Regions from separate parts of the Sinorhizobium sp. M4_45 genome, predicted to be linked through region 1. Evidence: predicted binding sites of a transcription regulator. Region 1 holds the regulator's gene; each other region holds the start of a gene.

Region 1 (10,599 bases):
AGAGACGTCGATGATCCGGCCGTATTCATAGGGGCCGCGATCATTGACACGCACGATGACGGACGTGCCGTTCTCCAGGTTGGTCACGCGCGCATAGCTCGGCAGCGGAAACGTCGGGTGAGCGGCCGAAAGGTGATGCTTGTCATAGACCTCGCCATTGGCCGTCAGCCGGCCATGGAAGGCAGACCCGTACCAGGAGGCCATCCCGCTCTTGTTGTAGCCGAAATCCTCCTTCGGCTGATACCACTTGCCTTTGACCTGATAGGGTTTGCCTACCTGGTAGCGGCCACCGCCCTTGGGAATGTTGTTTCCGGTAGCGACTCTGGGGCTGGCTTTGACGCCATAGACGGACTCGGCGAAGTATTCCTTGCTCCGCGACTTGGTCTTCTTGACGCTCGACGTCGTCGATCCGCAGGCCGCAAGCACCGCGCAAAGCAACGGAACCGCTGCGAGACGGAGCCCCCTCACAAGATATGCCGCACCGTTATTGGATGTCATCTGTCCCACAAGATCATTCGCAAAGCCGCACCCGAAATCCGCTCCTGCAGCGCTCACGCATCCGACCGAACGCGCAACGATCGTCGCAATCGTGCAGTAGTTCCCCCGCGAGAACTTCGCCGTCCCGAAACGGAACAGCCGAACAATCATGACAACAACAAGGCGAAATTGCGAACCGGAGGACGAACGGACGCTAAAAAACGCTCGCTATGGTTTACGGAACGTAAATGAGCCGCTGGACCATAGTCCGATAGAGCGCGCCAAAGGTCCGAAACCCGTTGCCGGGTTCCCCTGCCGACACATATCGCAATAAGCACCCACGCGGCTCGTCGGCCGCGGGGTGCGGCGGCCTCAGAGCTGGCCGAAGCTTCCCGTCGGTGCAACTCTGAGGCTCCGTCCCCGGTTGGCGTGCTGCCCCGTGCTCCGGCCCAACGTCCGAGAGGATATCGCAATGGACGACAGATACGATTATGGGCCGCCGGAGCGACGGGCGGCAACCGGCCTGCCCTTAGGCATAATGCTCCTGTCGATGTTGGCGATTGCCGTTTATCTGCTTGCCGGAGCGGCGCTCCTGGACGGCAGAAGCCGGGACGTCGCGGCCTACGTCGCCCGGGCAGGCGACGAAAGTCCGCCTGCGGCGCCGGACAGCGGACTCCGCCCGTGACGATAGCCCACAACCGTGCCACGGGCGTATGCGGCGCGGCACGCCTCGAATGCAAGCAAATGCTCCAGAGCAAGTTGACGCTGTGATCAAAGCTGCTAAAAAGCCAGCCGTTGGTGAATGGGCAGCAAACCCGGTAGCGATCGCCGGTCAATCGAGAACTCGGAAACGAATTTCACGAAGCTCCGCAATCACCCGGAAGAGTGGCCGAGCGGTTTAAGGCACCGGTCTTGAAAACCGGCGTGCGTGAAAGCGCACCGTGGGTTCGAATCCCACCTCTTCCGCCATTTCAGAATTGATCCGGGCACGCCGGAATTCCCAGCTTCTCGTCACTGATGGCCGTCTTCCCCACCCGCAAGGCTCGTGGCTGCCCTGCCCTTCCGACGCTTTGCGTCACCTGCCGGAGCGGAAGAAGCTGCTTTGGGACTCCATCGCGAAGGGGCGATATTCGGGTGGATGAATTGCAGCGTGCCCTACCGGGCAGCAAGGGTGAAGCCGGAAGACGGAATGCACTGGCGCGCGGGGCCGAAAAATCTTATACAACGAGTGACCAGTGGGGTCGTAGCTCAGTTGGGAGAGCGCCGCAATCGCACTGCGGAGGTCGAGGGTTCGACTCCCTTCGACTCCACCATTCCCCTCTTGTCCAACCCGGACACCTAGGTGACAGGTCTTACCTGAGGTAACTTCCACCGATGCCGGACGTCAGGTTGCCAGAGCCCGGGCGATGCCGCGGCTCGGCGCGCTTGCCAAAAAAGCTGATTTGAGAGAAAGTTTTAGTCTGACCCGTTCGAGGTCTGGGCAACTCCCGCGAGTGGAGAAAAACATGCCTGTTAAATCTTTGGTGGCAGCCGTAATTTTTTCCCTCTTCGCCCTTTCGGGGTGCGCCAGCACAGGCTCGACCAACACGACCTATACCCAGTGGTACGGGCCCTATCCCGAGCCTGAATTCGACGTTCTTACGCCGGGCGGACTGCGGCTTGCCTATTAGCATGGCATAGGCGAGCGACTGGGGCGGCCGCTGTAAGCCAAACATGCGAGAGCGTATCGCCCCCTGCCCCGACATTCCGAGCGATCGCCAACGACACGCCGGATCGGAAGCGGGCAGGCATTCAGCAGCAAGCGGTATTCACGGAATTTTAGGCACTTGCGGAACACATATGGAACAGATAGGTTCTGTTCTTGATTTGTTTCGCGATTCTGGAGTGACGCCATGCTGACCCGCAAGCAACAGGAATTGCTTCTGTTCATTCATGAACGAATGAAGGAATCCGGGGTTCCGCCGTCCTTCGACGAGATGAAAGATGCCCTCGACCTTGCCTCCAAATCGGGCATCCATCGTCTGATCACCGCACTCGAAGAGCGCGGGTTCATTCGCCGGCTACCGAATCGCGCTCGAGCCCTCGAAGTCATCAAGCTGCCGGAGGCCTATGCCGGTGTTTCGCAGGTCCGCCGCGGCTTTTCGCCGAGCGTGATCGAAGGCAGTCTGGGCAAGCCTGCGGCCCCGCCCCCCGCACCGAAACCGGCGCCCCCGGCCGAGATCGCGTCGGTCGCTGTTCCGGTCATGGGCCGCATTGCCGCCGGCGTGCCGATTTCCGCAATCCAGAACAACATGCACGATATTTCCGTACCGGTCGAAATGATCGGCAGCGGCGAGCACTACGCTCTCGAGATCAAGGGTGATTCGATGATCGAGGCCGGCATCCTCGATGGCGATACGGTGATCATCCGGAACGGAAGCACTGCCACCCCCGGGGATATCGTCGTCGCCCTGATCGACGACGAGGAAGCAACTCTGAAGCGTTTCCGTCGCAAGGGCGCCTCAATTGCGCTCGAAGCCGCCAATCCGGCTTACGAGACGCGGATATTCGGTCCGGATCGGGTCAAGATCCAAGGCAGGCTTGTCGGCCTCATCCGGCGGTACCACTAGCCTCCCGACCAGGTGTGCAGGTGTTTCCCACGGAAGTACGCAATTTCAAAGCGTTAGAAGTGGGGCCATTGCGCCTTGGGGCGCTATGGCCACGCCTCCACAGAACCGAAGCCCTATTTATACAGAATAAAAAAGACCCTATTCCAAATGTACCCTCTTGCGGATTGCGGGCAATCATTCTAAATCCGCGCCACGATTTGAAAAATCGCAAATCGTAGAGGCCTCGTGGCGGAGTGGTGACGCAGAGGACTGCAAATCCTTGTACCCCGGTTCAATTCCGGGCGAGGCCTCCAAAAAATCCACCGCTATTCAGCTTTGTTGCCGACAAATCTTACCTCCGTCAGACGAAGGCGAAATCCGCGCCCGCAAAGACGAAGTTGGCAGCGCTGAGGTCGGCGGCGTGGATGCCGATCAGAGTGACCTGATCGACGGTACCATTCAACTGCAGGACAGCGTTCCCGTCAGCATCGTTGCCGATGTTGGGCAAAAAATCAGCGAAGTCGTCGTAGCCATAGCCAGCGATTTGGATGACGTCCTTGTCCAATTCAAAGTCGAAGATCTCATCCCGACCACTGTTTCGTGAAAACAGGAACTGATCGGCACCGGTCTCGACCGCGAAGGCTGCGGTCAGTCGACCATCGCCCCAGAGCTGATCGTTACCGGTGCCGCCGATCAAGAGGTCGTTCCCACCCGCGGTGTCCACGCCGACCTCTGCATCGCCATACAGGACGTCATTGCCTTTGCCTCCGTCGAGCAGGTCGTCGCCGCCACTGCCGCCACGTGAGAAAAGAATGTCTCCAACGAGAAAGTCATTGCCCGAATCACCATAGAGGTGGTCGTTCCCGCCAATCCCGGATTCCACGACGCCCTGGTCGAGGCCATCGCCGTAGAGCTTGTCATGGCCCTCTCCGCCCTGGAGTCGATCGTTCCCGCCAACGAAAAAATCGCCCAGGGAGAAAGCGTCGCCCGAGAGAGTATCGTCTCCGGCGCCGCCGTCGAGCCAGTCGTCTCCACCACGTCCTCTGAGGCAATTGTAGCCATCGCCATAGAGTGTATCGTTGCCTTTGCCGCCCGAGAGACGATCATTCCCTCCGGCGACGATAGCGGAATCAATCGCATCGATCTGGAAGGCATCGCCGTACAGCGTGTCGTCGCCGGCGCCGCCGTCGAGCTGGTCGTCGCCACCACGCCCCTGATTGGAGATCGTCCAAGCGTCGCCGAAGAGCGTGTCGTTGCCCCCAAGGCCGTCAAGGCTGTCGCGGCCACCCTGCCCCGAAGACAGGAAGCCGCCGATTTCGGAGACTCCCAGGCTATTGCCGGTCGTGAACGGGTCTCCGAAGATAATGTCCGGATCGTTCGTTCCGAAGATGTGGTTGTCCAGCCCGAGCCAAGGGGCGATGCCACCGATCAGATGCGCCATTTTTCTCTCCACAGTGCTGTACAGTAAGCGATGCTCGTCTTGGGAAACCCGGACGGCCTTCGCGGCGCCGACTTCGTCGGGCCCCGTCGGAGTGACGAGCTAACGCTATGAAAATACGGACTTCCTACGGAAGACCGTTACACCCTTTTCCTGAAAGCGCTCCAATGTTGCCGAACGTGATGTTCCTGTCTATTGACCACTTTGGATTAACTACAAGTTGTACTTTGCGACCACACTCAGCGCCCGGATACTGGAAGAAGGACGAGCTCGCCCACGCTCCCGAAGACGTCCGCGAAGGGCGAAACCTCGAGGATCGTGTGGTCTCGTGATCGGCGGTTGTGATATAGCGGTCCCTCGGCCGGCCTCATCGGGAGGCGGCACTCGAAGCGCGACGTGATGGATATTCCTTGGGGCTACATTCAGCGCCACTTCGACTGGCTCGGGCATGTGGTCGAGGGCTTCTGTATTGCAGCAGTCGTCGCCCTCCTGTTCATGGCGATTGCGCCGAGAAGGCTGGCGCTGATCATCGGCCTCGCCTTCGCCATCGGACACTTCCACGGCCGCGAGAAACGTGATTTCGAGATCAGCGCAAAGCTGCCGCCGCCTCACCTGGAGGGCTATGAAATGTGGAGGTGGAGTTGGGACCAGGCCACCGATTTCTGGCCGGTCGCTTTGGTCCTCGCCTGCGTCATTGTCGCCCTCCTGCCCAAACGACGTCGAAAGCCGCGCAATTCCGCCGACTGAAATGCGCTGCATCCGGATGCTGGCGGAACTCTTCGCGAGGCCCACCTCTCAGGATCTGCCGGACGAGTTCGGCTTGCTGCGCCATCGGGCCCACCATACGGCCAGCTTGCGCCGCCGTCGGCGCATCGAGGGAATATCGTGCGAAAGCACGAGCAGGCCCAGAGGAACCATCCAGAAGCCCAGGATGGGCAGAAAACCGAGCAGACCGCCGAAGACGAGCAGAACGCCGATGAGCACGCGCAATGCCGGCGAGTTGGGCAGGCTCATCCGCCATTTGCCGAGCACGATCTCACGCGTCCTGGGATCGATGCCAAAATGCTTCTTCGCCATCACTCTTCTTCCGTACCAATGACCCCACAGTTGGTGCCTTCTCCACAGGGCGGCAACCGCCTACCGACATTTTTTTTGAAAAACCGCTTGGCAAATCGGAAAAGCATTTGTATTAGCAGCCTCACTTCTGCGGCGCAGATGATCCCTGGTAGCTCAGCGGTAGAGCACTCGACTGTTAATCGATAGGTCGCCGGTTCGAATCCGGCCCGGGGAGCCAGTTTCCAAAGCCCTGCATCTCACGGTGCGGGGCTTTTTCTTTGAGTATTTTCAAGTGCTTAACCGATCATGTAAATGCACCAAGCCTCTAAAAGGTTCGGTGCTGGCTTGCTTTTTGGTTACATTTTGGCTGCTTTGCGGACCACACAGGCCGGCAAACGGGGAATTCATAGGGTCCGAAGATATTCCGCGTTACGCAATGAGAAACGCCGCAAGCGGCATCTATCGCTATTATCGCCGCGTGCCGAGCTGCACACGAACTATCACGCGGCATGGGAGAAGGCGCGGATCAGGAGACGAACGCCACGAAAGGCGGAACGCGACCTCCCTTTGAGCCGAAGACAAAGGAGGTCCAGCAGGCGACGCTCTTTTGAGCGTTATTTCTTGCCGAGATATTCCATCACTTTTTCGCGGTTCGGCCCAGCTTCACGGATCGCCGTCAACGCCTTCTGCCGCGTCACCTTCGCCGTTCTCATGAGGTAGGCCACCTCGTGCTCCTGCTCGGAAACGAGCTCGCCGTCGCGGCCTTTCTTCTTCGGATTATCTGCCATGCTTTCCTCTCATCGACGGTCTACCACGAGCCGCCGGACAACCATCTATTGCTGAGATAGTCCTTCGCTTTCACCCCGGCAGGGTTTCCTTCACGGAGGGCCTCCTGCACCATCCTTCTCCTATAGGCCGCACTTTTCTCATCACTTGCGACCCCATGCCCCTCAGTGGAAACGACATCGCGGTCACGATCCGGCTCCTTGTCATTATCTGCCACTCTATTTCTCCATGTACTTAGATGAAGAATAGGAGCGGATCACGCTTCGGCAAGGGCGGGCTTATGACGCGTCTCTGGGTGATGTCGTTGTCCGGGGCGCGCCGTCGACCGGTAGCATTTCACTATCCGTATCAGGGACGTCCACGGCTCAATCAGTGCCTCGATGTTCTCAGCTTCAGATGTCCTCTTTGCTCAATTCAACTCGAGGTCCGGCGCGGCATTCCTGCTGCGCCGGGCTTTTGCATTCGATGAGCCCCGCATCAACACCGCAACTGAGCGCGGTCTCGCCGGCTGGCCTCGTGCTGGCCGGACATGTCGCCTCTTACTTCAAGCGCTCGAGGAGTTCCTGCGCCACGGCGGGGGCCGAGGCCGGATTTTGGCCCGTGATCAGTTCCCGATCGGTGACGACATGCGCGCTGAAGGGCGCATCGGACTGACTATAGCGAGCACCTGCTTGCGTGAGAGCATCCTGCGGATAGAACTTCATCGCGCCGCCGCCGAGCAATCCCTTTGCCAGTTCCTCTTCCTCATTGCTGATCACAGTCAGGTTGTAGCCGGCATAGATCCATTCACGGTCTGCTTTCGCTGCGCCTTCGGTTTCGAGCTGTGTGGTGAAAGCCTTCGGGTCCCGCAGGGTCGAGATGAGCGCGATGGGCCCATGGCAGGCGAGCGCGGTCGTCTTGCCCTGTTCATGGAAATGCGTCAGCAACTTGCCGAGCTCAGGGCTGACAAGAAGATCCTGCATCGGGGCATGGCCGCCAGGGACATAGACCGCGTCGAAATGGTCGTAGCCGATCTGCTCGACCCGCGCGAGACTGATTACGGGCGAGGCAGTGTCAGACAGCAAGCCGATTTCCTCAAGCTGCGCTTCGCTCGCCTTCATCGCAGCTTCGTCTCCGCCGAAATACATCTTGTCGATAGAGGTTTTGTCGATGGACGGCGCCGTGCCCTTGGGGGTGGCGAAGGTGATCTCGTGACCGGCATCGAGCAGCGCCTCGACCGGCTGCATCAGTTCGTTGAGGTAAAAGCCGGTCTGGAAGACCTTGCCGTCCTTCAGGTCGAGATGGTCTGAATCGGAAAGAACGACCAGCACGTTTGCTGCATGGGCGCTGGCGGCGCTGAAACCGAGGGCAAGGGTGATGGCGAGGCGACGCAGGTATTTCATCGTCTGTCTCCGGATGCTTGAAAATTGCGTTGTCAGGAGTGTGCTGCGGCTGTGTCAGCCGGCGATCTTCGCCAGCCGATGCAGCGAGAAATCGGCGAAATAGTCGCCGACGCCGCTGGCCAGAAACCGCTGCATGGCAGCGCCTTCCATGTGGGCACGCCATTGTGCTTCGCTCTCCCAGCTTTCGACGAAGATGCGAATGCGGCCGTCATCGAGGGACTGGTGCAGTTCGTAGCGCAGGCAGCCGTCCTCCATGAGAGTCTCGGCGACGAGCTTTTCCTGGGCAGCCCCAAGGGCCGCCTCCTTGCCGGCTTTGGCGGTAGTCATGGCAATGACGGTGAGCGGAGAATTCGACATCGGACACGCTCTCTCAGGCAATCGTATTGACGAGGCCACCCTCGGCGCGCAGTGCTGCGCCGTTGGTGGCCGACGAACGCGGGCTGGCGAGATAGGTGACGAGGTTTGCCACTTCTTCTGCCTCCACCATCCGCTGCAGTATCGAAGCGGAGCGCGCAGTGGCGAAGAATTCTGCCTCGATCTCTTTGATCGGAGCGGAAGGATCGGTGGCCTGGCTGCGCAGGAAGGTCTCGATGCCTTCCGAACGGGTCGGCCCCGGCAGCACCGCGTTCACCGTGACGTTGGTGCCGCGCGTCAATTGCGCCAAGCCGCGCGAGACGGAGAGTTGCGCGGTCTTGGTGGTCGCGTAATGAATCATGTCGGGCGGGATGGCGAGGCCGGACTCGCTTGAGATGAAGATGATCCGACCCCAGTTCTGCTCCAGCATGCCAGGCAGGTAAGCGCGCGACAGGCGTACGCCGCTCATCACGTTAACCTCGAAGAGATGGCTCCAGTCAGCATCGGTGATGGCGCCGAAGTCCTTGCTTTCGTAAATGCCAAGATTATTGACCAGGATGTCGACCGACGGGGCGGCCTTGGCGATGGTCGCTGTGCCATCAGTGGTGGCAGCGTCTGCGAGAACGCCGGCAACGGATTCCCCGCCCGACGTCTTGATGTCGGTGATGGCTTTGTCGAGCTTCGGCCGGTCGCGACCGGTGATGATCACATTCGCGCCTTCGCGGGCGAGCGCGCGGGCGATTTCGAGCCCGATACCAGCGGTGGCGCCGGTAACGAGCGCGGTTTTATCGGTCAGTTGCAAATCCATGACGTGGCTCCTGATTGTGTCCGAATGCAATCTATGATCTGAGAGCCCGAGGAACTATTGCCGCCGCTGGACATGCACCTGTGAATGGAGATCATCAGTGCCGCGCATTTTGATGGAACGCTCTGGCGAGATGGAGGTGTTTACGCGGGTGGTGCAGGAGGGCGGCTTCTCGGCAGCCGCGCGCAGCCTCGACATCACGCCATCGGCAGTCAGCAAGCTGATCGCGCGTCTGGAGGCAAGACTTGGCACGCGCCTTCTGATGCGCACGACCCGCGCGCTAACGCTGACCGAAGAAGGCGAGGCTTATCATCACGCCGCGCTCAAGATCTTGCAGGCTCTGAACGATGCTGATCAGGAAGCGTCGGGCGGCGCCGTTCGTGGCCGGCTTCGGGTGAACGCCACCATTCCGTTCGGCACCATGTTCGTGGCGCCGGCGATGCCCGCCTTCATCGCGCGGAACCCCGATTTGATCGTTGATCTCAGCTTCGCAGACGGTATCGTCGATCTCGTCGCGGAAAAGACCGACGTCGCCATTCGCATGGGCAACCTGCCGGACAGCGGCCTGATCGCGCGAAAGCTCGGTCAGAGCAGACGAGTGGTGTGCGCCGCGCCTTCGTACCTGGAACGCAAAGGAAAACCCCAGACGCCCGCCGACCTTGAGCGTCATGACTGCCTGACCTTCAACTTTCGCCGCGAGCGGCCCTCATGGCCCTTCCGGTGGGACGGCCGGGAGATCGCCCAGGCGGTCACCGGAAGCCTGGTCGTCAATAACGGTGAGACGATGAAGCAGGTGGTGCTGGCCGGAGCCGGCGTTGCACGGCTCGGGCTGTTTCACGTCGCCGCCGACATCGCCGCCGGAAGGCTCGTGCCTCTGCTCGAGGACTGCAATCCAGGTGATCTCGAACTGATCCACGCCATTTACGTTGGCGGTGGACCACTGCCGCATCGGGTTCGAGCCTTCATTGAATACATGATCGAGGCATTGGAAGAGTCACCCCTCCTGAAGGGCGGGTCGTAACCATCTGAGCGTCCCACCATGCGGCCATGATGTCGCCTATAACGCCTAGGCGCTAGGTGGTAGTGCGGGGCCGTCTAGTCGAGGTCGGTCTGGATCCAATGCGGCGAATGGTGGACGTCTATGGTCTGTAAGCGCCCTGGTCCGAGATTTTCGAACCGGTGTGGGATGCCCGCCGGGCCAAACACAGCCTGACCGGCAGTCGCGTCGAGAACAGTGTCTCCAACGAAAAAACGGGCCCGACCCTCGATCACGACAAACACCTCGTCATAGGGATGCACGTGAAGGCGTGGGCCTTCGCCAGTGCGGTTGGTGCCGTAGGCGAGCACGGTCACCGGTGCTCCGAGTGCGTCGCCCGGCAAAGAGCCGCGCCAGGGACCTTCAGCACCCGGATCAAAAAGCGTTGCCTGAGCAGGCGCGCTTCCGCTTGGCCTGACCGAACTGACGTCGAAATCTTTGCGCGTCATGTCATCTCTCGCCAATTGTCCATCTCTGTATCTCACGGTTCAGTATGAAGTCAGCCGGCGTATCCAGGCCGCGACCGAATTGCCCTGCATCTCGGTTCCAATCTCCGGATGGCGCAGCAAAGTGCGCTACTTCATCGTCCCTTCCTTAAGTCGTGAAGCAGCTCATGCGCTGTTCAGATGGAGGATGTTGCCGTCGGGATCCTTGAACCAGACCATTTTGAACCCGTT
Region 2 (10,599 bases), on a different contig from region 1:
CCGCGCTGCGCCAAAAAAGCCATTCTATTCTTGAAGACTTGCGCCCGATTTCCAATCGGCTCCGGGCCAACCAGCGGTGGCGTCTCGAATCGTACCACCGGCAATGAAAGGTTTGATATGCGGCAGAATACATTCCTTCGCCTTCTCAGCGGCGCGGCAATGCTGGTTCTTGCAACGGTGACCGGCAACCAGCAGGCCTTTGCCGAGGAGAAGGCGCCGGTCGAAGACGCCGAGCCTTTCGACATCAGGAGCGTCAACACCTTTGCCGGCGCATTCCTTGCGGCGCGCACGGCAGACGTCGATCGCGACTTTGCGGCGGCAACCGAACTCTATCGCACCGCACTCAGGTTCGAGCCCGGCAATAAGGATGTCAAGCAGCGGCTGATGATCACGCTGCTGATGAGCGGCAAGTTCGATGAAGGCGCCAAGATCGCCGAAGAGCTGAAATCGGATCCCGCCGTCGAAAGGATCACCACGGTGGTCCGCGCGATCGAAGCCATCCGCAAGCGAGAATACCGCAACGCGCAAAAGCTCTTGAACTACGACGGTCCGAACGATCTCGACCGGCTGATGAGCTCGCTGCTTTCCGCCTGGGCCAAGTTCGGCCAGGGGCGACCGAAGGAAGCGCTGGCGCAGATCAAGAATTTGGATGGCCCGGAATGGTTCCGGATCTTCAGGAACTATCATGCCGGGGCGATTGCGCTTGCGGCCGGCGACAAGACGACGGCGCGCGCCCGGCTCAACGACGCCATTCTTGACCGAGAAGGCGGCGGCGCTGCGCCGGACACTTTCATGCGGGCCGTCGAGGCGCTGGCGCGATTCGAAGCGCGCGAAGGCAACAAGCAGAAGGCGTTGGATACGATCGCCGTCGGCGAAAGCCTCGTCAACAACTACACTCCGCTCGAGGCGCTGAGGAAGAGTGTCGAGGAAGGGAAGCCGCAGGAGCAGCAGGTACGCAACGCCGTGCAGGGTGCGGCCGCCGTTCTCTTTTCGATCGGCGGCGCGCTCAACCGCGAGGGCGCGGAAGACATCGTTTCGCTCTACCTTCAGACGGCGCGTCGGCTCGACCCGGACAGCGCCGATATTCTCGTGATGCTCGGCGGGATCGCCGAAAACCTCAAAAAGCCGGAAGAGGCGATAGCGCTTTACAAGAGCGTGCCGGAGAGCTCGCCGATGCGCCGCCTCTCCGAACTTCAGCTTGGTCTCAGCCTCGCCGGCATCGGCAAGGTAGACGAGGCGAAAAAGCATCTCAAAGGGCTGATCGACGTCGATCCCAAGAACATCCGCAACTATCTCGCCTATGGCAGCGTGCTTTCCGACGCCAAGGACTACAAGGAGATGGGCGAGCTCTACGACCGTGCGGTCGCCGCGATCGGCCCCGTGCCGAAGCGGAGCGACTGGACCGTCTTCTTCCAGCGCGGCATTGCCTACGAACGCCAGAAGCTCTGGGAAAAGGCCGAGCCGAACTTTCGCAAGGCACTGGAGCTCAACCCGAATCAGCCGCAGGTTCTGAACTATCTCGGCTATTCCTGGGTCGACATGAACATCAACCTCGAGGACGGGCTTGAGATGATCCGCAAGGCGGTCGAGCTCAAGCCCGACGACGGCTATATCGTCGACTCGCTCGGCTGGGCCTATTTCCGCATGAACCGGTTCGACGAGGCGGTGACCGAGCTCGAGCGCGCTGCCGAACTGATGGCCGGCGACGCGACGATCAACGACCACCTCGGCGATGCCTACTGGCGCGTCGGCCGCAAGCTCGAAGCCGTGTTCCAGTGGAATCAGGCGCTGGAACTGAAGCCCGAGGAAGCGGAAATTCCGAAGATCAAGGCGAAGATCGAAAACGGTCTGCCGCCGCTTAAGGAACCGGTCCCGGCCGCGGCGGATGCCAAGGAAATACTGCCGAAAAAGACCGAGGCAGCGCCGGACAAGAAGTCCTGACCGTAACATGCAGGCAGACGGCATTCCGGGCTTCGCACTGACCTTTGCGGCGCCCGCCAAGATCAATCTCGCGCTGCACGTCGTCGGGCAGCGCGCCGACGGCCACCATCTGCTGGAAAGCCTCGTGACCTTCGCCGAATGTGGCGATCGGGTCGGGCTGACCGCGGCGGAAAGGGACCGTTTCACGGTGTCGGGCCGCTTCGCCACCGACCTCTCAGCCGAGGGCAATGGTGGTAATCTCGTGCTCCGCGCCCGGGACCTGTTGCGGCGCGAGCTTTCGGCGCAGGGTGGAATGGCCGGCCCGGTTCATCTGCATCTCGAGAAGAACCTGCCGATAGCATCGGGGATCGGCGGCGGCTCGGCCGATGCCGCCGCGACTCTGCGCGGGCTGCTGTCGCTCTGGGGCGCGACCGTCGAAGCGGCAAGGCTCGACAGCCTTGCGCTGCAGCTCGGCGCGGACGTTCCGATGTGTCTCGACCGAGGCCCCCTCGTCGCGAGAGGCATCGGCGAAGAGATCACGCCTTTTCCCGAGCTGCCGCCCTTCGACGTCGTCCTCGTCAACCCCCTCGTCGCGGTCTCCACGCCGGTTATCTTCCGATCGCTCGTCAGGAAGACCAATCCTGCGCTGGTCTTGCCTGAAGATGCCCGCTCGACTGCCGAATGGCTGACGGCCATGGCGGCCATGCGGAACGATCTGGAGCCGCCGGCACGTGCGCACGAGCCGATGATCGAAACCGTCTCGAAGGCACTGCACGATGCAGGCGCCGCGCTCGTGCGGATGTCCGGCTCAGGCGCCACCTGCTTCGGACTGTTCACGGGGACGAAAAGCGCCGAGCGTGCCGCTGAGACCATTTCCGCCGACCACCCGCGATGGTACGTTCAGGCGACGCGAACCGCGGGAAAATCAGGATAACGCCAGATGCCCGGCCTCGATGAAAGACGTCCCTTCATTCCCATCGGCATCGCCGTGCTCACGGTCTCGGACACGCGCACACGCGCGGACGACAAGTCCGGCGATGTGCTCGAAGCGAGAATACGGGAGGCCGGCCACCGGCTCGAGGCGCGGACAATCGTTCCCGACGAGCGCGAGAAGATCTACGGACAGGTAAAGGCCTGGACGCTCGATGCCGCGATCGACGTCGTCATCACCACCGGGGGCACCGGCTTCACGGGCCGCGACGTGACGCCGGAAGCGCTGGAGCCGCTCTTCGAGAAGCGCATGGATGGCTTTTCGGAGGTGTTCCACCGGATCTCCTACGAGAAGATCGGCACGTCGACGATCCAGTCGCGAGCCACGGGCGGGGTCGCCAACGCGACGTTCATCTTCGTCCTGCCCGGATCCCCCGGTGCCTGCAAGGATGCCTGGGACGAAATCCTGAAGCAGCAACTCGATTACCGGCACATGCCGTGCAATTTCGTCGAGATCATGCCGAGACTCGACGAGCACCTGAAGCGCGGCTGACGAAATTCATGTTCCGTTTGGAACAGCCCAGCGCCCAGAATCCCGTTAATTTGCCTCCGTCGGCTTGGCTCGGAGCGGGCAAGGCAAGCACCGTTTAATTGCTTCGAGCGAATGTCCGGCCTCTTTTCCGGGGCAATATCGGGAAAAGAGAGAATGCTACGACGTGCTGCCCGTTCGCAACGGTGGGCCTGCATGGCAAGACATTTTCACAGACGAATATTTGCATAAACAAGGTCATTTGAGAGCCACTTTGGGGGGTACCGCAAGGTACGCCCCATTCTTGCTTCGGAGAAGAGGCTCAGCTCGGGGCTACCACCGGCATATGATGGCTTCTCATCGCCGGAGAAAGCCCATTCCTGTTTACCGACTCGGAGCCCCTTTTCCCGGTTTTCATTAACGACGCAGGCGCGCCGCTCGAGGCTCCGCGCCGCGACCCCGCGAGGGTAAGGAGGAGGTCATGGGAACGGCAGAGCATACATATTCGAAAACGGATTGGCCTGCGGCCGAGATTCCGCTGGGGCTGCGGGCGCTCTACGAAAGTCGGCGCAAAGAAGAATGGCAGGCAACGGTGGACAAGCTGGACGCATTGCGCCAGTCCTTCGCGGAGCAGCGACGGCATATCATTGCACCTGAACTGCGCGACAGGATCAAGAATGTTGCAAGGTCGGGCTTGCGGGACGATCCGCGCGGCCCCGGTCTTCGATACAGGTCGTTCGTGGAGGCCAGGAATGCCGACCTTGATCTGAACGCGCTCAAACGGCTTCATAAGCGCGCCTATGGCGAAGTCGGCGCGTTGGTGAAGAGCCCTGAAGCCTTCCACCGCCACGAAACGGTGGTCGGCAGCGTGACCGACATCTTCAAACAGCCACCGATCGTGTATGTCGCGCCCGACCCGGACAAGGAAAAGCTGTTTCTCCCGCCCTTTGGAGGCTGCTGGGACAGACTCGATCAGAATCAGGCAACCGGCGACGGGGCAATCGTGGAGAACAGTTCCTATCTGGACTGTGCCGGCCGGTTTGGATCGAAACTGATCGCCCGCAACAGCGATGCCTCCGACGTGGATCTTCTCTGTGCCTATCGGGAGAACGGCTATCTCGTGCCGTTCAAGACGCTTCGCACCGGGATACTGCAAGTCAAGGCCGACCTGTCGGCCCTCATCTGCCGCCATCACATCTCGACCTACGACGAGTTCGGGTGGTCCGACTTTCACGCGACGACGCGCGGCCGCCTCGTGTTGGCTGTGTTCTGGAACTGGGAGGATGTCGAACCGGCGAACGAGGTGAGCGACCAGTGGTTCGCCTCGGGCCTCGACTGCAGCGGCGATGGCGAGAGCTTCCCCGGCACCTCAATCCAGGCCGTTCCTGGGGAACGAAGAATCATCAACCTCTTCACCGAGATGGCCTTCCCCGCTGGCCGCGAGCTCTGGATCTATGTCGGCGTGGCCGATCGCATCTGGGCACTCCTCAATGACGTCAGCATCGACATTTCGATCGACTCGGCCTGGCAATTGAACTCGCTTGCAGTCCGCTCGCTCTGACAACAACGATGCCATTTGGGTCCCCCGACACCTCGGTCGGGCCCGAATGGACAACCTATCGCAAGCTCACATCTTGGAATCAGGCGTCCGATGCCGTTCACCGGTCGCCCGGTTCTCCATTGCGACCCAGGCTGGGACGAGCTCGGTCGCAAGTTTGCGGGCAGCTCGTCCGCTCGTAAGGCGGCTGAGCGGCATCTTGCCGCGCGCAGCCGCGACCGCATCACCCTTCGGCATCAGAAATCCGGACTCCAGCGGCGGCGACCTGTGCGCCAGGCGCTTGAGAAGCGGGCGCTTATGCATTCGCGAGGGAGAAAACTGCGCCGGGCTCCTGTTCAGAGAGACGTATTCGGCCAATTCATCCACCCAGCGACCGATGGGGCGGGCACCAGGCTCCAGCAGCATCAGCCACTCGCCGCGGGCCGAACGAAGGACATCGCCGAGATCCCAGTCGAGGCAGAAGCGGCAGCCAGCAGCATCCGCGATCCTGGGACAGCCGTCGGTCGATCCGTGGTCCAGGATTATGACATCGCTGACGAGCCCTTCCACCGCACCGGCAACGAGCGCCGAGAGCGTCTGCGCGAGCTCCGCTTCGTTGTCCTTCGTTTCCATGATGACCGTCAGCATAGGCGTTCCTACCGCATCGCAGCGCAGATTGCTACAAGCGCCGTTCCGCGCAGGGTGCGGGATGATCACGGAGCTTCCCCGGACCTGCGCTGAATATTTGTTCTTGCTTTGTTCCCTTTTCTGCGCTAGGAAAATAATCAGCACCAAGCGAACCGAGCATGGTTCCGGGAGATTTCGATGAGCGATCTGTCTCAACTCAAGCAGGGCGTCTATGCGCCCGGCAACAGCGCGGATGTGGCGGAGGCCCTCGTCGCCGGAACCGGCATTAGAATCGACGTCGATCGTCGGCGCGGCCGCGGTGCCGCCCTCAACATCTCCGGACGCTTCGAGCCGATGACGCGCGAAGTCTTCGATGACGGGTGGCAAACGCTCGAGGAGCTGCCGCCGTTCAAGACCGAGGTCCAGATAGAAAAGCCGAAGACCGCGATCACGCGCAACGATTCTCCCGATATATCTTTCGACCGATCGATCAACCCCTATCGTGGCTGCGAGCACGGCTGCATCTACTGCTTCGCGCGCCCTACGCACGCCTATATGGGGCTCTCGGCAGGGCTCGATTTCGAAGCCAAGCTCTTCGCCAAGCCGGACGCGCCACGTCTTCTCGAGCGCGAACTGGCGAAGCCGGACTATAAGCTCCGTCCGATCGCGATCGGCACAAATACCGATCCCTATCAGCCGATCGAAAAGGAATGGCGGATCATGCGCCAGATCCTGGAGGTGCTCAAGGACGCCAATCATCCGGTCATGATCGTTACCAAATCGGCCATGGTGACGCGCGACATCGACCTGCTGGCACCGATGGCGGAAAAGGGGCTTGCCCGGGTCGGGATTTCCGTGACCACGCTCGACCGGAAACTGGCGCGCAGCATGGAGCCGCGGGCGTCGACGCCCACCAAGCGGCTGGAGGCGCTACGCGCAATTTCCGAGGCCGGCATTCCCGCTGGCGTTCTGGTCGCGCCGATCATTCCGGCGCTGAACGACCACGAGATCGAGCGCGTGCTCGATTCGGCGAAGACGGCCGGCGCCTCGGATGCGAGCTACGTCCTCCTCCGGCTTCCGCTGGAGGTGAGCCCCCTGTTCCGTGATTGGCTTCTCAGAAACTATCCGGACCGCTACCGGCACGTCATGTCGCTCATCCGTTCCATGCGCGGCGGCAAGGATTACGATGCCGAGTTCGGTAAACGAATGAAGGGCAGTGGACCTTACGCCTGGCAGATCGGCCGTCGATTCGAGCTGGCGGCCAAGCGGCTCGGCCTCAATCTGACGCGCCGGCAATTGCGCAGCGATCTCTTCGTGCCGCCCCTCGGGATGGGGGTTCAACTGTCGCTGCTTTGATGCAGACCGTTTCGACAGGCTATCGCACCGGAGATTGAACAAACGTCGCGATCTCGACCGCCGATGTGCCTTAAAACTTCCAGTGTCCGCCCCTTGCCTCGGGGGCGGTGCTGGTCTTCCCCGGCAACCGCCGCAAACCGAGCCGGGGACTTGAAGGGAATCGGGCGAGTATGCCAATGTCGCCCGCATGACACGCAGCAAACAGCCCGATTCCCCTCTTTTCCCTCTTCCGCCGGCCGTTCCGGATTTCACGTTCGAACGCGCGGCGCAGCGCGACGGTCTCTGGCCGGTGGCGGGCGCCGACGAGGCCGGACGTGGCCCGCTCGCGGGCCCTGTCGTCGCTGCGGCTGTCATCCTCAATCCGGAGGCGATCCCGGCGGGCCTCAACGATAGCAAGCTCTTGAGCGCGGAGCAGCGCGAGGCATTGTTCGAGGAGATTCTGGCGACGGCGACGGTCTCGATCGCCTCGTCCTCGTCGGCCCGCATCGACACGACCGACATACTGAAAGCCAGCCTCGATGCGATGCGCCGCGCCGTTCATGGCCTGGAGCTGGCGGCCCGCATCGTTCTCGTCGACGGCCGCGACGTCCCTCCCGGGCTTACCTGTCACGCCAAGGCCATCGTCAAAGGCGACAGCCGCTCGGTGTCGATCGCCGCCGCATCGATCGTTGCCAAAGTCACCCGCGACCGGATGATGGCCCGGGCCGATGCAACCTTTCCCCTCTACGGCTTTGCCCATCACGCGGGCTATGCGACGGTGAAGCATCGCAGCGCGATCGAAAGCCACGGCCCCTGCTCCCTGCACCGCATGAGCTTCCGCCCGTTCCGACAACTGTAGTCGACCCCGGCCCTGGCTTTGATCGGGGGCGTAAACCGGAAGCTTTCTTCCGCGCCGCGCAAAGCGGCTCCGCGGCCTTCATCCAGGCTGTAGGCATGAGCGTCCGTCCCGGCAAGGGCTTGGTCGACACGATCAAAACCGCTGAAGCCGAAACCCGGGGACTGTCGGAGACAACCTCCCATGCGCCCAACGAAAAAACCCCGCCGAAGCGGGGCCTTGAATCTCGGTCGAACCGACTCTCAGTTCAGGCGTGACTTGACCTCGCCGAGCGCCTTCTTGAAGAGCGACTCCTGAGCGCCTGCGTCGGCCTTGCTCGCGATCACTTTCTCGGCTGCGCTGATTGCCAGGTCTACGGCAGCAGCACGAACCGCATTGATCGCATCGCTTTCGGCCTGCTTGATCTTCTGTTCGGAAAGTGCCGTGCGGCGCGCGACATATTCTTCGGTTTTCTGCCTTGCTTCCGCCGTCAGCATCTCTGCTTCGCGCTGGGCAGCGGCGACGATGCTCGCGGCTTCCGCCTCGGCATCCTTGCGCTTGCGCTGATATTCGGCAACGAGGCTCTGCGCTTCCTCGCGCAGACGCTTCGCTTCCGCCAGTTCGTTGCTGATCTTGTCGGCGCGGGCGTCGAGTGCCTTGCCGACCATGCCCGGAACCTTGAGATAGGCGATGAGGGCAAAGAAGAGAATAAGGCCTACGAGGGCATAGAAAGTCGCATCAAGAGCCATTGTTCTCTTATCCTCAGTTGCCGGCCGAAGCCTTGAACGCCGCAGCGATCTCGGACTTGGTGACGGTTCCGCCGATCAATTGCTTGACCACGGCCGTAGCAGTTTCCTCGGCGATGGCGCCGACATCGGCAAGCGCTTTTGACTTGATGTCGCCGATGCGCGCCTCTGCGGCGGCAATCTTCTTCGCGAGCTCGGCTTCGACACCGTCGCGATCGGCCTTGGCCTTCGTCTTGGCAGCTTCGCGTGCGGTGTCCGCAATCGAATGGCCTTTTGCCCTTGCGCCTGCCAGTTCCTGCTCGTAGGCGGCGATGGCCGCATCGGCCTCGCCCTTCAGACGAGATGCCTCGTCGAGGTCCTGAGCGATCCGGTCATGGCGCGTCTCGAGGATACCGCCAATGCGGGGGATGATGACTTTCGACATCAGGAGATAGAAAAGCCCGAACGTAATCGCAAGCCAAAGAAGCTGCGAAGCGAAATGGGTCGAATCGAAGGGCGGGAACACGCCGGAGCCATGCTCGCCTTCGTGGGCCACACCCGTTTCGGTGTGCACCTCACCGGCCGCAGCGGCATCGTGTGCTTCGGCGCCTTCGGTGGTGGATGACTGGGCGTATGCCGCGGTCACAAACATGCTCACCTCCAGGTGCACTCAAGAATATGCGCGGCCGCGGCCTTTCGGCCGCGGCCAAAACTTCTGCCGATATCAGACGGCGAAGAGGAGGAGGAGTGCAATGAGCAGCGAGAAGATGCCCAGAGCTTCCGTAACGGCGAAGCCGAAGACGAGGCGGCCGAACTGGCCGTCAGCTGCCGACGGATTGCGCAGAGCGCCGGACAGGTAGCTGCCGAAGATGTTGCCGAGGCCGAGAGCCGTGCCGGCCATACCAAGGCATGCAAGACCTGCACCGATGTACTTTGCTGCTTCCGCTTCCATGATTGACTCCTTCGAAATGGTGTTGCGGCTTAGGATTTGCGCTTCCGGCGGCAAGCCGACCGGAAACCAGCGACTGTTTATTCCTTAGTGGCCTCCGGGGTGGACCGCATCGTTGAGGTACATGCAGGTCAGCACCGCAAAGACATAGGCCTGGAGGAAGGCGACAAGGAATTCAAGACCGGTAAGGGCGACGGTCATGATGAGCGGCAGGATCGCGCCGCCGATGCCGAGCGCCCCAAAAGCGCTGAGCGATGCGACGAAGCCTGCGAAGACCTTCAGCGTGATGTGGCCCGCCAGCATGTTGGCGAAAAGACGGACCGAGAGGCTGATCGGACGGGAAAGGAACGAGATGATTTCGATCGAGACGACAAGCGGCAGAAGCGCGCCCGGCACGCCTTGCGGCACGAACAGCTTGAGGAAGCCGAAACCGTGCTTGTAGAAGCCGTAGAGAAGGACGGTGCCGATCACGAAGACCGCAAGCGCGAAGGTGACGATGATCTGGCTGGTGACGGTGAAGAAATAGGGGACCATGCCGAGCAGGTTCGCCGTCAGAATGAACATGAACAGCGAGAAGACCATCGGGAAGAACTTCATCCCGTGACTGCCGGCGCCCTCGCGAAGCATCGAGGCGATGAATTCGTAGGACATTTCCGAAACCGACTGCATGCGCGTCGGGATCAGCCCACGCTGCGACGTCGTCAGATAGAGGAAGCCCGCGGCCGCACCCACTGTCGCGACCATGAACAGCGACGCATTGGTGAAGGAAAAGTCAATTCCGCCAATCTCGATCGGGACAATCTTGTTGACCAGGAACTGGTGGGTCGGATCGTTTGACACCGCGCTTCTCTTTCGTTTTGCCCGCCCGCGAGCGGAAATCCTGTTCTTCCCGGCGACGTATCAGACGCCGCCGTCCTCTTTGTCCGTGCCCGGCTCACCCTTCCGCTCGTCGGGCTTCGCCACCACACCGGCGGAACGCAGCACGTTCAACACGCCGGCACAGAAGCCGAGTAGCAGGAGGACGATCATGCCCCACGGCCCTGTACCCGCAAAGTGGTCCAAAAGATAGCCCAGAAACGCCCCGACCAGGATGCCGGCGATGAATTCGCTCGAAAGCTTCATCGCCGCCGCGTACCCCTTGCGGCTTTCATCGGCGCGCCCATCCGCCCCTTCCGAGACATCCGCCCGCTTCTTGGACTTGATGTCGTCGCC
Region 3 (10,599 bases), on a different contig from region 1:
TTTTCCTGGGCGCGCTGGGCGAAACCGAGGATACGATCGAGGCCGCCGACGAGCTCCGCCCGGTCGTAGCCGAAGCAGTCGAAAGCACCGGCGGCGATCAGGCTTTCGAAAACACGCCGGTTCAAGAGCTTGGGATCGATCCTCAGGCAGAAATCTTCGAGACTTGCGAAAGGCCGATCGCCGCGTACGGCGACGATGTGGTCGACGGCAGACTCGCCGACGCCTTTGAGGGCGGCGAGCGAATAATAGATGCGGTTGTCGCCGGTTTCGAAGTGGCGGTGGGAGGTCTGCACGGACGGCGCGACCACCTGGATGCCGAGGCGCATCGCGTCCTGGCGGAAATCGTTGATCTTGTCGGTGTTCGACATGTCGAGCGTCATCGACGCTGCGAGGAACTCGACCGGATAATGCGCCTTCATGTAGGCGGTCTGGTAGGAGACGATGGCGTAGGCGGCTGCGTGCGACTTGTTGAAGCCGTAATTGGCGAACTTGGCGAGAAGGTCGAAGATCAGGTCGGCCTGCGGCTTCGAGACGCCATTCTTGACGGCACCGTCAACGAAGCGGGCGCGTTGCTTGTCCATCTCCGCCTTGATCTTCTTGCCCATGGCGCGGCGCAAAAGGTCGGCCTCGCCGAGCGAATAGCCCGAGAGCACCTGGGCGATCTGCATCACCTGCTCCTGGTAGACAATGACGCCCTGCGTCTCCTTGAGCAGGTAATCGATCTTCGGATGGATCGATTCGATCTCTTCCTCGCCGTGCTTGCGGGCGTTGTAGACCGGGATGTTCTCCATCGGTCCCGGGCGATAGAGCGCCACAAGCGCGATGATGTCCTCGATGCAGTCCGGGCGCATGCCGATCAGCGCCTTTCGCATGCCGGCGCTTTCCACCTGGAACACGCCGACCGTCTCGCCGCGCGAAAGGGTCTCGTAGGTCTTCAGATCGTCGAGCGGAATGCTTGCCAGGTCGATGTGGATGCCGCGCTTGCCGACGAAGTCGACGGCCGTCTTCAAAACCGTCAGCGTCTTCAGGCCAAGGAAGTCGAACTTTACGAGACCCGCCTGCTCGACCCATTTCATGTTGAACTGGGTGACCGGCATGTCGGAGCGCGGATCACGGTACATCGGCACGAGCTGCGAGAGCGGCCTGTCGCCGATGACGATGCCGGCTGCGTGCGTCGAGGCATGGCGGTAAAGCCCCTCGATCTTCTGCGCAATGTCGAGGAGGCGGGCAACGACCGGCTCCTTCTCCGCCTCCTCCTGCAGGCGCGGTTCCTCCTCGATCGCCTTGGAAAGCGGCGTCGGGTTGGCGGGATTGTTCGGCACCAGCTTGCAGATCTTGTCGACCTGGCCGTAGGGCATTTCCAGCACGCGGCCGACGTCGCGCAGTGCTGCGCGCGCCTGCAGCGAACCGAAGGTAATGATCTGCGCCACCTGCTCGCGGCCGTATTTCTGCTGCACGTAGCGGATGACCTCCTCGCGCCGGTCCTGGCAGAAATCGATGTCGAAATCGGGCATCGACACGCGTTCGGGATTGAGGAAGCGCTCGAAAAGCAGAGAGAAGCGCATCGGGTCGACGTCGGTGATCGTCAGGGCATAGGCGACCAGCGAGCCGGCACCCGAGCCGCGGCCCGGCCCGACCGGAATGTCATGCTGCTTGGCCCATTTGATGAAGTCCGCAACGATGAGGAAGTAGCCCGGAAACTTCATCCGCTCGATGACGCCGAGTTCGAAGGCCAGCCGTTCCCGATAGTCCTCTTCCTTGTAGCCGGGCGCCATGCCGAGTTTGGCGAGGCGGCCCTCCAGCCCCTCCTCCGCCTGCCGGCGCAGCTCCGCCACCTCCGCGCGTTCGGCCTCCTCCGGATCATCCGAAGCCCCGGTAAAGCGCGGCAGGATCGGTCCGCGGGTCTTCAACATGAAGGAGCAGCGCCGCGCGACCTCGATCGTATTCTCCAATGCCTCGGGCAGATCCGCGAAGAGCGCCGCCATCTCCTTGCGGCCCTTCAGATAATGATCCGGAGTCAGACGGAACCGGCTATCGTCGGACACCATCGCATTGTGAGCGACGGCCATCAGCGCATCGTGGGCGTCATAGTCGGACGGCGACGGGAAAAACGCCTCGTTGGTGGCGACGAGCGGAACGTCGAACCGGTAGGCGAGATCGATCATGCGGTTCTCGTGACGCCGGTCGTAATTCCCGTGCCGCTGCAGTTCGACATAGAGGCGATCGCCGAAAAGCTCGATCAAGACTTTCAGGCGTGCCTCGGCCAGTGCCGGCGAACCCGACTTCAGCGCCATGTCGACCGGGCCGGCTCCCGCCCCGGTGAGCGCGATCAGCCCGGACGTACCGCCTGCGGCGAGCCAGGAGCGGCTTATTCGCGCCTGCTGGTGTCCCTCGCCTTCGAGATAGGCGCGGCTGACGAGCTCTACCAGGCGAGCGTAACCGTCATCGGTCGCCGCGATCAGCACGATCGCGGGAAGTTTGACGAACTGATGGGCGTTCCCACGCCGCTCGCCCTCCGCTTCGTCCTCCATATCGATGGAGAGTTGGCAGCCGATGATCGGTTGCAATCCGTCGTCCGCGGCCTTCTGCGAGAATTCGAGCGCAGCGAACAGATTATTGGTGTCGGCGATGCCGATCGCCGGCTGATCGTCGGCGACCGCCTTGCCGATGATCTTCTTCAAAGGCAGGGCGCCTTCCAGCAACGAATAGGCGGAATGCACCCGCAGGTGAACGAACTGCGGATCCGCCGCAGCCCCTGTGCCGTGCCCGATACTCTGCCCGATACTCTGGTTGCCTGTCATCGCCGCACTCCGATTCTTGTCCGGCGTCGAGGATATCCTGTTTCCCGTCCCAACTGTCCAGTCTCAAGGACGGGCCGCCGGGGTTTTTGCCCGGCGTGCGGTGTTTAGTGCGCGCTCGACAGGAACGCGGAGCACGCTCGATAAATCCCGGTCACAGGCCGAGAGCGATTACCGAGATGCTCACGATGAAAAGGCTCATCGAGGCGAAGGCAGCAAGATCACGTACGAAATCAGCCATAACTTGTCTCCTTTCCGCTACTGTTCCCTTTTTGTTCTAATTTTGTTCGATAGTCAAGGAAGTCTGCATAGAAGACCCGCTATTCAGTGGCTATGGTTAACGTGCACCGGCGGCCCGCATTCGTGCATGCCCTTCCGAGGGGCGACACGCCTCGAATGGAACATGCAAGGAGCGCAGCCCGAGGCGGGTGACCGCGGCCTCGAGCGAGGTCGGAGCCAAGTAGGCGCAGCCGCGGCCGAACTATTTCAGTTCGACGACCTTGCCGTCCTCGATGGTCACGCGGCGATCCATGAGCGAAGCGAGTTCGTGATTGTGGGTGGCGATCAGCGCCGCGAGCCCGGACTGGCGAGCGAGGGCTTCCAGCGCCTCGAACACATAGCCGGCCGTCTCGGGGTCGAGGTTGCCGGTCGGCTCGTCCGCCAGAAGGATGAGCGGCGCATTGGCGACCGCCCTGGCGATGGCGACGCGCTGCTGCTCGCCGCCGGAAAGCTCGGTCGGGCGGTGGCTGCCGCGATGGCCGATGCGCATATAGTCCAGGAGGGCCGATGCCCGCTCCGCCGCCTCGGCCTTGGGCAATCCGGCGATCAGTTGCGGCATCATGATGTTCTCCAGCGCCGAGAATTCCGGCAGGAGATGATGGAACTGGTAGACGAAGCCGATCTCGTTGCGGCGGATGGCGGTTCGCCGGTCGTCGCTGAGCCCGTTGCATGAGGTGCCGTTCACGAGCACCTCGCCCTCGTCCGGGTGTTCGAGCAGCCCTGCGATATGAAGCAATGTCGACTTTCCGGTACCGGATGGGGCCACGAGGGCGACCGTCTCGCCGCTTCGCAACGTCAGGTCGGCTCCCTTGAGGATCGGCAGAAACGTGTCGCCCTCGCCATAGTGCCGCTCGATGCCGGAGAGCTGCAGTGCCACGCGCGCATTCATTTGAGCTGTTGTCCTTGTTATTCGTACCGCAGGGCCTGCACCGGATCGAGGCGCGAGGCGCGCCAGGCCGGGAAGATCGTGGCAAGGAAGGAAAGCGCAAGCGCCATGACGACGACGGTGACGGTCTCATCGGCGTTCATATCGGCCGGAAGCTGGCTGAGGAAATAGAGCTCCGGATCGAAGAGCGTGGCGCCGGACACCCAGGAGAAGAACTGGCGGATCGACTCGATGTTGAGGCAGACGACGACCCCGAGGACGACGCCCGCGATGGTTCCCGTGACCCCGATTGCGGCGCCCGTCATGAAGAAGATGCGCATCACCGAGCCGGAGGTCGCGCCCATCGTCCTGAGGATCGCGATATCGCTGCCCTTGTCCTTTACCAGCATGATCAGGCCGGAGATGATGTTCAGCGCCGCGACCAGCACGATCAGCGTCAGGATCATGAACATCACGTTCCGTTCCACCTCGAGCGCGGAAAAGAATGTTCTGTTGCGTTCGCGCCAGTCCGTAATGAATATCTGCCGGCCGGCGGCATCCTCCACCGGCTTGCGAAGCTCGTCGACCGCGTCCGGATGCTCGGCGAATATCTCGATCGACTGGACGAGGCCTTCGGCATTGAAGTAGAGCTGCGCTTCCTCGAGCGGCATGAAGATGATGGTCGCGTCGTATTCCGACATGCCCATCTCGAAGATGGCCGAGACGGTATAGGCCTTGACCCTCGGATTCATGCCCATCGGCGTGACGTCGCCGTTGGGTGAGGTGAGCGTGATCGTCCCACCCACCCGGATGCCCAGCTGCTCGGCCATGCGCGAGCCGATGGCGACGCCGCTGCCCGAGGCGAAGCCGACGAGGTCGCCGGACTGAATATTTCCCGAGATCGACTTCAGCTTGGTGAGGTCGTCGGCGCGTATCCCGCGAACGAGCGCACCCGTCGACGCATCGCCCAGGCCTTGCGCGAGAACCTGGCCCTCGACGATCGGAATGGCCATGGTCACGCCCGGAACGGCGGAGAAATTGGTGGCCAGATCGGCATAATTGGTGAGCGGGCCGTCCAGAGGCTGGACGATCATGTGGCCGTTCATGCCGAGAATGCGCGAAATGAGCTCGGTTCGGAAGCCGTTCATCACCGCCATGACGATGATCAGCGTTCCCACCCCAAGCATGATCCCTATGAAGGAAAAGCCGGCAATGACCGAGATGAACGCTTCCTTGCGCCGCGAACGCAGGTAGCGCCAGGCGACCATACGCTCGAAGGCGGAGAAGGGACGGCTGGAAGATTTGCTGGATGGAGCGGCAGCCTGCACTTGCTCATCCGTCGCCGCGGTCATCATCGATCCCTTCGTCTGTTATCTCGCCGCGACCAGTTTGTTGATCGCCGCTTCGACGGTCATCGTCTCCCGCGCGCCGGTCCTGCGGTCCTTCACTTCGACTTCGCCGTTCGCGATCGAACGCGGTCCGACGATCACCTGCACCGGCACGCCGATAAGGTCGGCGGTCGCGAACTTCCCGCCGGCGCGCTCGTCGGTGTCGTCAAGAAGAACGTCGAATCCAGCCTTGCCGAGATCGGAGTAGACCCTGCCGCAAGCCGCATCGCAAGCGTCATCGCCCGTTTTCATGTTGATGACGACGACGTCGAACGGAGCGATCGCTTTCGGCCAGATGATACCGTTGTCGTCATGCGAAGCTTCGATGATCGCCGGCACCAGGCGAGTCGGACCGATACCATAGGAGCCCATGTGCACCGTGTGTTCCTTGCCGTCCGGCCCGAGCACTTTCGCACCCATCGCCTCGGAATATTTGGTGCCGAAATAGAAGATGTGACCCACCTCGATGCCGCGCGCGGACAGGCGCTCGCCTTCGGGGATGGCGCCGAAGGCGGCCTCGTCATGCATTTCCGAGGTCGCCGCATAGCGCGACGTCCACTTGTCGAAGATCGTCCTCAGGCCCGCGACGTCGTCGAAATTCGTATCCTCGCCCGGAATGTCGAAGCCGAGGAAGTCCTTGTGGCAGAACACCTCGGACTCGCCCGTGTCGGCAAGGATGATGAACTCATGGCTGAGATTCCCGCCGATCGGGCCCGTGTCGGCACGCATCGGTATGGCGCGCAGGCCCATCCGGTCGAAGGTGCGGAGATAGGCGGCAAACATCTTGTTATAGGCGTGCTCCGCCCCTGCCCGGTCGAGATCGAAGGAATAGGCGTCCTTCATCAGAAACTCGCGCGAACGCATGGTGCCGAAGCGCGGACGGATCTCGTCACGGAACTTCAGCTGGATATGGTAGAGGTTCAGCGGCAGATGGCGGTAGGACTTGACGTAGGAGCGGAAGATGTCGGTGATCATCTCCTCGTTCGTCGGTCCGTAGAGCATCGGCCGGTCCTGCCGGTCTTTGATGCGCAGCATCTCCTTGCCGTAGGCGTCATAGCGCCCGCTCTCCTGCCAGAGCTCCGCCGACTGCAGCGTCGGCATCAGCAGTTCGATGGCGCCGGAACGGTTCTGCTCTTCGCGAATGATCGCATTCACCTTGTCCAGCACGCGCTTGCCGAGCGGCAGCCATGTATAGATGCCCGCGGACTGCTGGCGGACCATGCCTGTCCTCAGCATCAGTCGATGGGAAACGATTTCCGCTTCCTTCGGATTTTCCTTTAAGATGGGCATGAAAAAGCGGGACAGGCGCATGACGGGTTCCAGAACTGGTGAATTCGCACTATCGACGGATTCAGGCAAAATGACGTTGTGCTTCGGCCGCTCCTTCGCCTGAGATCAGGGTAGGCAGCTGTTGCCATTCTAACAGGGCTCTTGATTTTCCCGGCGACGCATCGACGGGAACCTTTCGAGTTCAGCGTTCATAGCCGCTTCGCGCGCGGAAGGGAACCCTGCCTTAGGGCCGGCTATCGCTGCGTCGACGCATAACCCGGATGAGAAAACCGGTCCCGCCCCTGCGGCAAAAGAGCACGCTAGTAACAGGACGAAGACAGTTGGTGTCAACGGAAAAATTTTACCCGACTGTAGCAAAAATGCAAAAAAAGCAGATGACAGCGCCCAAGGTTTGAGCTAATTTCGGCTCACAAAACAGGCAGGAAGACCAAATTCTTGCCGAAATTCGCGGTCAAGTCTTGGGAGGATAAGATCTTAGGCGCGCTCGTTCGCTGCCGCCGGAAACGGATTAGAGATCACGCGACACTTAGAAAACAAGGCTTTGGCCTTGTTTTTTTTTGGTTTTTCATCACCCCCTCCTGGCGAAGCAGGCGCGAGAAAACGTCAATAATCTGTCTGTCAAGTGCGCCAACGCGCCGGCCGGCCTGCATGGCTTCCCGCCCCCGGTTCTGCTCCTTCATAATTTAGGGGTGAAAGAGAGTTGAAGGCGGTCCCGTTGGTCCTGCGAGAGACCGCCCTCGTTTCATATCCTACGGAATTGCGTCAGCCGTCCTGCGGCAATGGCTTTGCTTCCCCTTCGGTGGCCGGAGCCGCTTCGTCGCCGTGCAGCGGATGATGATGAGCCATCTGCTTCATCATCCCCGCGCATGCCTCCATCATCGGCCCCATGGCGCGCATCATGTCCATCATGCCCTTCATTCCGGACATGTCGCCACCCATCATATCCATGCCGCCTTTAACCGCCTCGTCCTTCGCGACGGGGGACGCGCTATCGTTCGCATAGGCGGCGGTCGCAATGAGCAGTGCTGCCGAAAGCGTTAGCTTCGTAATGGTATTCATCCTGGTCTCTCCTTTTTCTGGTTACTTGGTTCGTTCATCGGTGCCCGGTGCATCGGCCGGCTTCTTGCTTCGGCACATGACGCAATATCCGGTGGCACACATCACCGCGCAGGGCGCGAGGCTCAAGAGAATGGGGGCCACACCCGCCGCTGCGAGCCAGTCCCAATTTGCGGCCAGGCCGGTTCCGGCAACGCCCAGTCCGACAAGGATCCAGCCGCGGCGGCCGAACGGCATCCGCAGGCCAGCTACTTGCCTTGTGCTGGCGGTTTTTACGATTTCACTCATTTTCGAGTCTCCCGTTGTTCTCATGGCTCTGCCCGTCGCCCGCGGTGATCCGGGTCTGTATTTTGCGCTGGCGCTCCGGCCACCTGCTCTTGATGAACCCCAGAACCGCAGTGATCTCGGCATCGGTCAGCAGCCCCCCAAAAGCGGGCATATCGCTTTCATAGTCCGGTAGAACCGCGCCGAGACCCAATTTGGTGAAGGTGAACAGCTCCTGATCCGAATGATGCCAGGTATGTCCGGTTGCATCATGCGGCGGCGCGGGCATGCGGCCGCTCGCTTTTCTCCGTCGCCAGTCAGGCTCTCCTTCCAGCCGCACCCCGTGGCAAGAGGCGCAATGGTCCTGGTAGATCGCCCGTCCAAGGTCGATCTGTTCGGACGTGACGGCCTCCCCTAGAAAGGTCACGCCGTTGGCCACCGGCCGCTGCGCAGCGGCGGCAAACCAGCCCGCAGCGCCGATGCCCGCCGCGACAAAGGCCGTCATGAGTTTGCGCACACGCATCGGCCCCGCCTCCGCTGCTCACTCATCGGAATAGACCGCCGGGCCGTCGGGACCGAAAGAAAAGATGCGCAACGACCCCGTCTTTTTGGAAGCCATACCCGGCGCATTCGCCGGCATGCCCGGCAGCGTGATACCCGTGACGGCGGGGCGTTCATGGAGCAAACGCCGGATGATATCGGCCGGTATCAGGCCGCTCAGGGTATAGCCGTCGATTTCCGCCAGGTGGCAACCCATGCCACGCTCCGGCACCCCCGCCGCCACCGAACGGTTGACGAAGTCCCGGTCATCGATCACGTGAACCTCGAAGTTCTCGGAGCGCAGGTAATCGACGTAGGCGTCGCAGCAGCCGCAATCCGGATCGCGCCAGACCGTCATCGGTTTTTCGGCAAGGGCCGGGGTCGCCAAGGCGAGAAAAACGGCCAGGGAAAGTTTATTTCGCAAGAGAGTTCTCCTTCAGAGCTTCGTCCAGTTTGTGCCGCCATCGCGGCTGACTACGACCGCATCTTTCGTGACGGCGGCAAGCTGTTCGGGGTTTTGTGGATGCGATGCCAGGGCGAGCGCATTCAGCTCCGAGCTGCGGGACCAGTTCACGCCCGCATCTGCGGAAGTCCAAAGACCGGAAGGCATCGCGGCGAACAGCCTCTCGGATTCCGCGAGGCAGGAGACGAGCGCGCGGACCGCCTCCCCCTTGGGCAAGGGTGCTTCCGGTTTTTGCGGGCCGCCGGCAACCAAAGCGTCCATCGCGTCGCCCGCTACGATCGCCTGCCAGCGGCAGAAGCAGTCGGGCACCCGGATCAAGCCGGCCTCGGTTGCGGCATAGATCCAGATGCCCCCCATGCCCGAGGCGGTGTTCACCGAGGCGAGCCCGACGATCTCGCGTTCCCCGTCCCCGATCCAGGGCCGGTCCATTGCGAGGCTCCAGACCGCCCCTTTGTCTGTGCTGTGCCAGAGACCGTCACCTGCAACGGCGGCGTAGAGCGTGTCGGGCACTGCGGCGGATGCGGCCAATGCGGTTACGGGCGCCCCCGGCAGTCCCTTTCCCGGGAATTGCCAGCTGCTGCCGCCATCCGAAGAACGTGCGATGCCGCCCCCCGCCAGACCGGCGACGATCTCGCCCGGCCGCGCGGGGAGGCTGGCGAGCGCCGTCACGAAACCGGGTGACTTCAGGACCTGCCAGCCGATAACGGGAGCGAACCGTCGGATCTCTCCTTCGATCGCAGTTACGAGCGCATCGCCATCGAAAGCGATCGCGCGCGGGACAGAGGTCGCTGCCCCGATCCTGTATGGCAACAGGACGAAGCCGGCGCCGGTGGCAAGCAAGCCGACAACACTTCGCCGGGATAGGCCGGCGCATGCGGCCGTGGAAAAGATCATTATCTTCCTCATAAACGATTTCGATTGCAGCTATCGTCCTGCCTGAAGGCCGGCATCGGAACGACGTGGCTGAGATGGCGCATGTCTGGCCTGGCCGCGTGCCCGGGCCGCCAGCGCCTATCAAAGCGACGGGGGACGGCTGAAACCTTGCTTCGGCGACGGTCGCCGTGGCACGGAAACTGACCGTTCCACGCGCCTCTCAGGCATTGCGCGTCAGATCAGGCGAAATGTTTTGGGGGAAGAGGGTCCGGCGGTCCGATACGGCCAGGCCGATCTTCAGCCGCAGCGGGGCCGAAGTCTTTCGACGGGACGATCGGTCGGTATCCGGGATAATCGACGGGCAGGCCCGACCCGAGGGAGGTGCAGTCGACGTTGCAGGCAAAGCCGTCAGCGTCGGCAGGCTCATCATCGCAATCCGGGCAGCCTGCCATCTGCGAGCCGGCCTCGGCTGCCATGGCGATCATCATCGCCGTGCTACCTGCCGCCTGCGCAACGGTACTCGCGGCAAAGGCGGCGAGCCAAAGGCACAGGAGGAGGCGGGCAAAATACAGCATGCCCTTTATTAGCCGGCGGGCGAGTGGCTGTCGATTCACGAAACCGTGTCGCTGCGTTCCCGGCGCGCCGGCTTGATTCATCGGCGCCGGGAACGTTGCGAAACGGCGTCAGTAGAATTCCGGCGCGAAGCGTGGGATTGCATCGATGTCGTAGCCGAGCTTCACCGAAACAATGTACCAGCCGAGATGGATGACGGCGGCAATGACC

The links. Region 1 encodes LexA, which represses DNA repair genes until DNA is damaged. Its sites were predicted from a motif close to TGTTCNNNNTGTGTTCNG; they were not measured.
Region 2: a site for LexA is predicted at 5,663-5,680, ahead of CN933_RS07430 (PA0069 family radical SAM protein). Genes of this name have one in related genera too.
Region 3: a site for LexA is predicted at 3,061-3,078, ahead of dnaE (DNA polymerase III subunit alpha). Genes of this name have one in related genera too.

What each region holds. Positions count from the first base shown of each region.
Region 1 covers NZ_NWVE01000001.1:1,083,909-1,094,507, reverse strand. Annotated here, with positions in the region: gene CN933_RS05600 (septal ring lytic transglycosylase RlpA family protein) at 1-498, opposite strand, end outside; gene CN933_RS05595 (hypothetical protein) at 950-1,162, shown strand; tRNA gene CN933_RS05590 (tRNA-Ser) at 1,357-1,446, shown strand; tRNA gene CN933_RS05585 (tRNA-Ala) at 1,715-1,790, shown strand; gene CN933_RS05580 (hypothetical protein) at 1,983-2,147, shown strand; gene lexA (transcriptional repressor LexA) at 2,370-3,086, shown strand; tRNA gene CN933_RS05570 (tRNA-Cys) at 3,306-3,379, shown strand; gene CN933_RS05565 (calcium-binding protein) at 3,427-4,506, opposite strand; gene CN933_RS05560 (hypothetical protein) at 4,903-5,250, shown strand; gene CN933_RS05555 (membrane protein) at 5,299-5,580, opposite strand; tRNA gene CN933_RS05550 (tRNA-Asn) at 5,723-5,797, shown strand; gene CN933_RS05540 (DUF3606 domain-containing protein) at 6,174-6,347, opposite strand; gene CN933_RS05525 (type 1 glutamine amidotransferase domain-containing protein) at 6,885-7,727, opposite strand; gene CN933_RS05520 (putative quinol monooxygenase) at 7,782-8,084, opposite strand; gene CN933_RS05515 (SDR family NAD(P)-dependent oxidoreductase) at 8,098-8,889, opposite strand; gene CN933_RS05510 (LysR family transcriptional regulator) at 8,987-9,907, shown strand; gene CN933_RS05505 (cupin domain-containing protein) at 9,982-10,371, opposite strand; gene CN933_RS05500 (VOC family protein) at 10,534-10,599, opposite strand, start outside.
Region 2 covers NZ_NWVE01000002.1:368,947-379,545, reverse strand. Annotated here, with positions in the region: gene CN933_RS07455 (tetratricopeptide repeat protein) at 118-1,941, shown strand; gene CN933_RS07450 (4-(cytidine 5'-diphospho)-2-C-methyl-D-erythritol kinase) at 1,949-2,854, shown strand; gene moaB (molybdenum cofactor biosynthesis protein B) at 2,861-3,403, shown strand; gene CN933_RS07440 (hypothetical protein) at 3,861-4,940, shown strand; gene CN933_RS07435 (glycosyltransferase family protein) at 5,007-5,564, opposite strand; gene CN933_RS07430 (PA0069 family radical SAM protein) at 5,742-6,899, shown strand; gene rnhB (ribonuclease HII) at 7,087-7,737, shown strand; gene CN933_RS07420 (F0F1 ATP synthase subunit B) at 7,977-8,462, opposite strand; gene CN933_RS07415 (F0F1 ATP synthase subunit B) at 8,476-9,090, opposite strand; gene CN933_RS07410 (F0F1 ATP synthase subunit C) at 9,163-9,390, opposite strand; gene CN933_RS07405 (F0F1 ATP synthase subunit A) at 9,475-10,227, opposite strand; gene CN933_RS07400 (AtpZ/AtpI family protein) at 10,288-10,599, opposite strand, start outside.
Region 3 covers NZ_NWVE01000002.1:828,640-839,238, reverse strand. Annotated here, with positions in the region: gene dnaE (DNA polymerase III subunit alpha) at 1-2,801, opposite strand, end outside; gene CN933_RS09740 (ABC transporter ATP-binding protein) at 3,280-3,966, opposite strand; gene CN933_RS09735 (lipoprotein-releasing ABC transporter permease subunit) at 3,984-5,297, opposite strand; gene proS (proline--tRNA ligase) at 5,313-6,641, opposite strand; gene CN933_RS09720 (hypothetical protein) at 7,383-7,679, opposite strand; gene CN933_RS09715 (hypothetical protein) at 7,701-7,964, opposite strand; gene CN933_RS09710 (c-type cytochrome) at 7,957-8,445, opposite strand; gene CN933_RS09705 (DUF411 domain-containing protein) at 8,482-8,904, opposite strand; gene CN933_RS09700 (WD40/YVTN/BNR-like repeat-containing protein) at 8,917-9,837, opposite strand; gene CN933_RS09695 (hypothetical protein) at 10,056-10,430, opposite strand; gene CN933_RS09690 (DUF1467 family protein) at 10,500-10,599, opposite strand, start outside.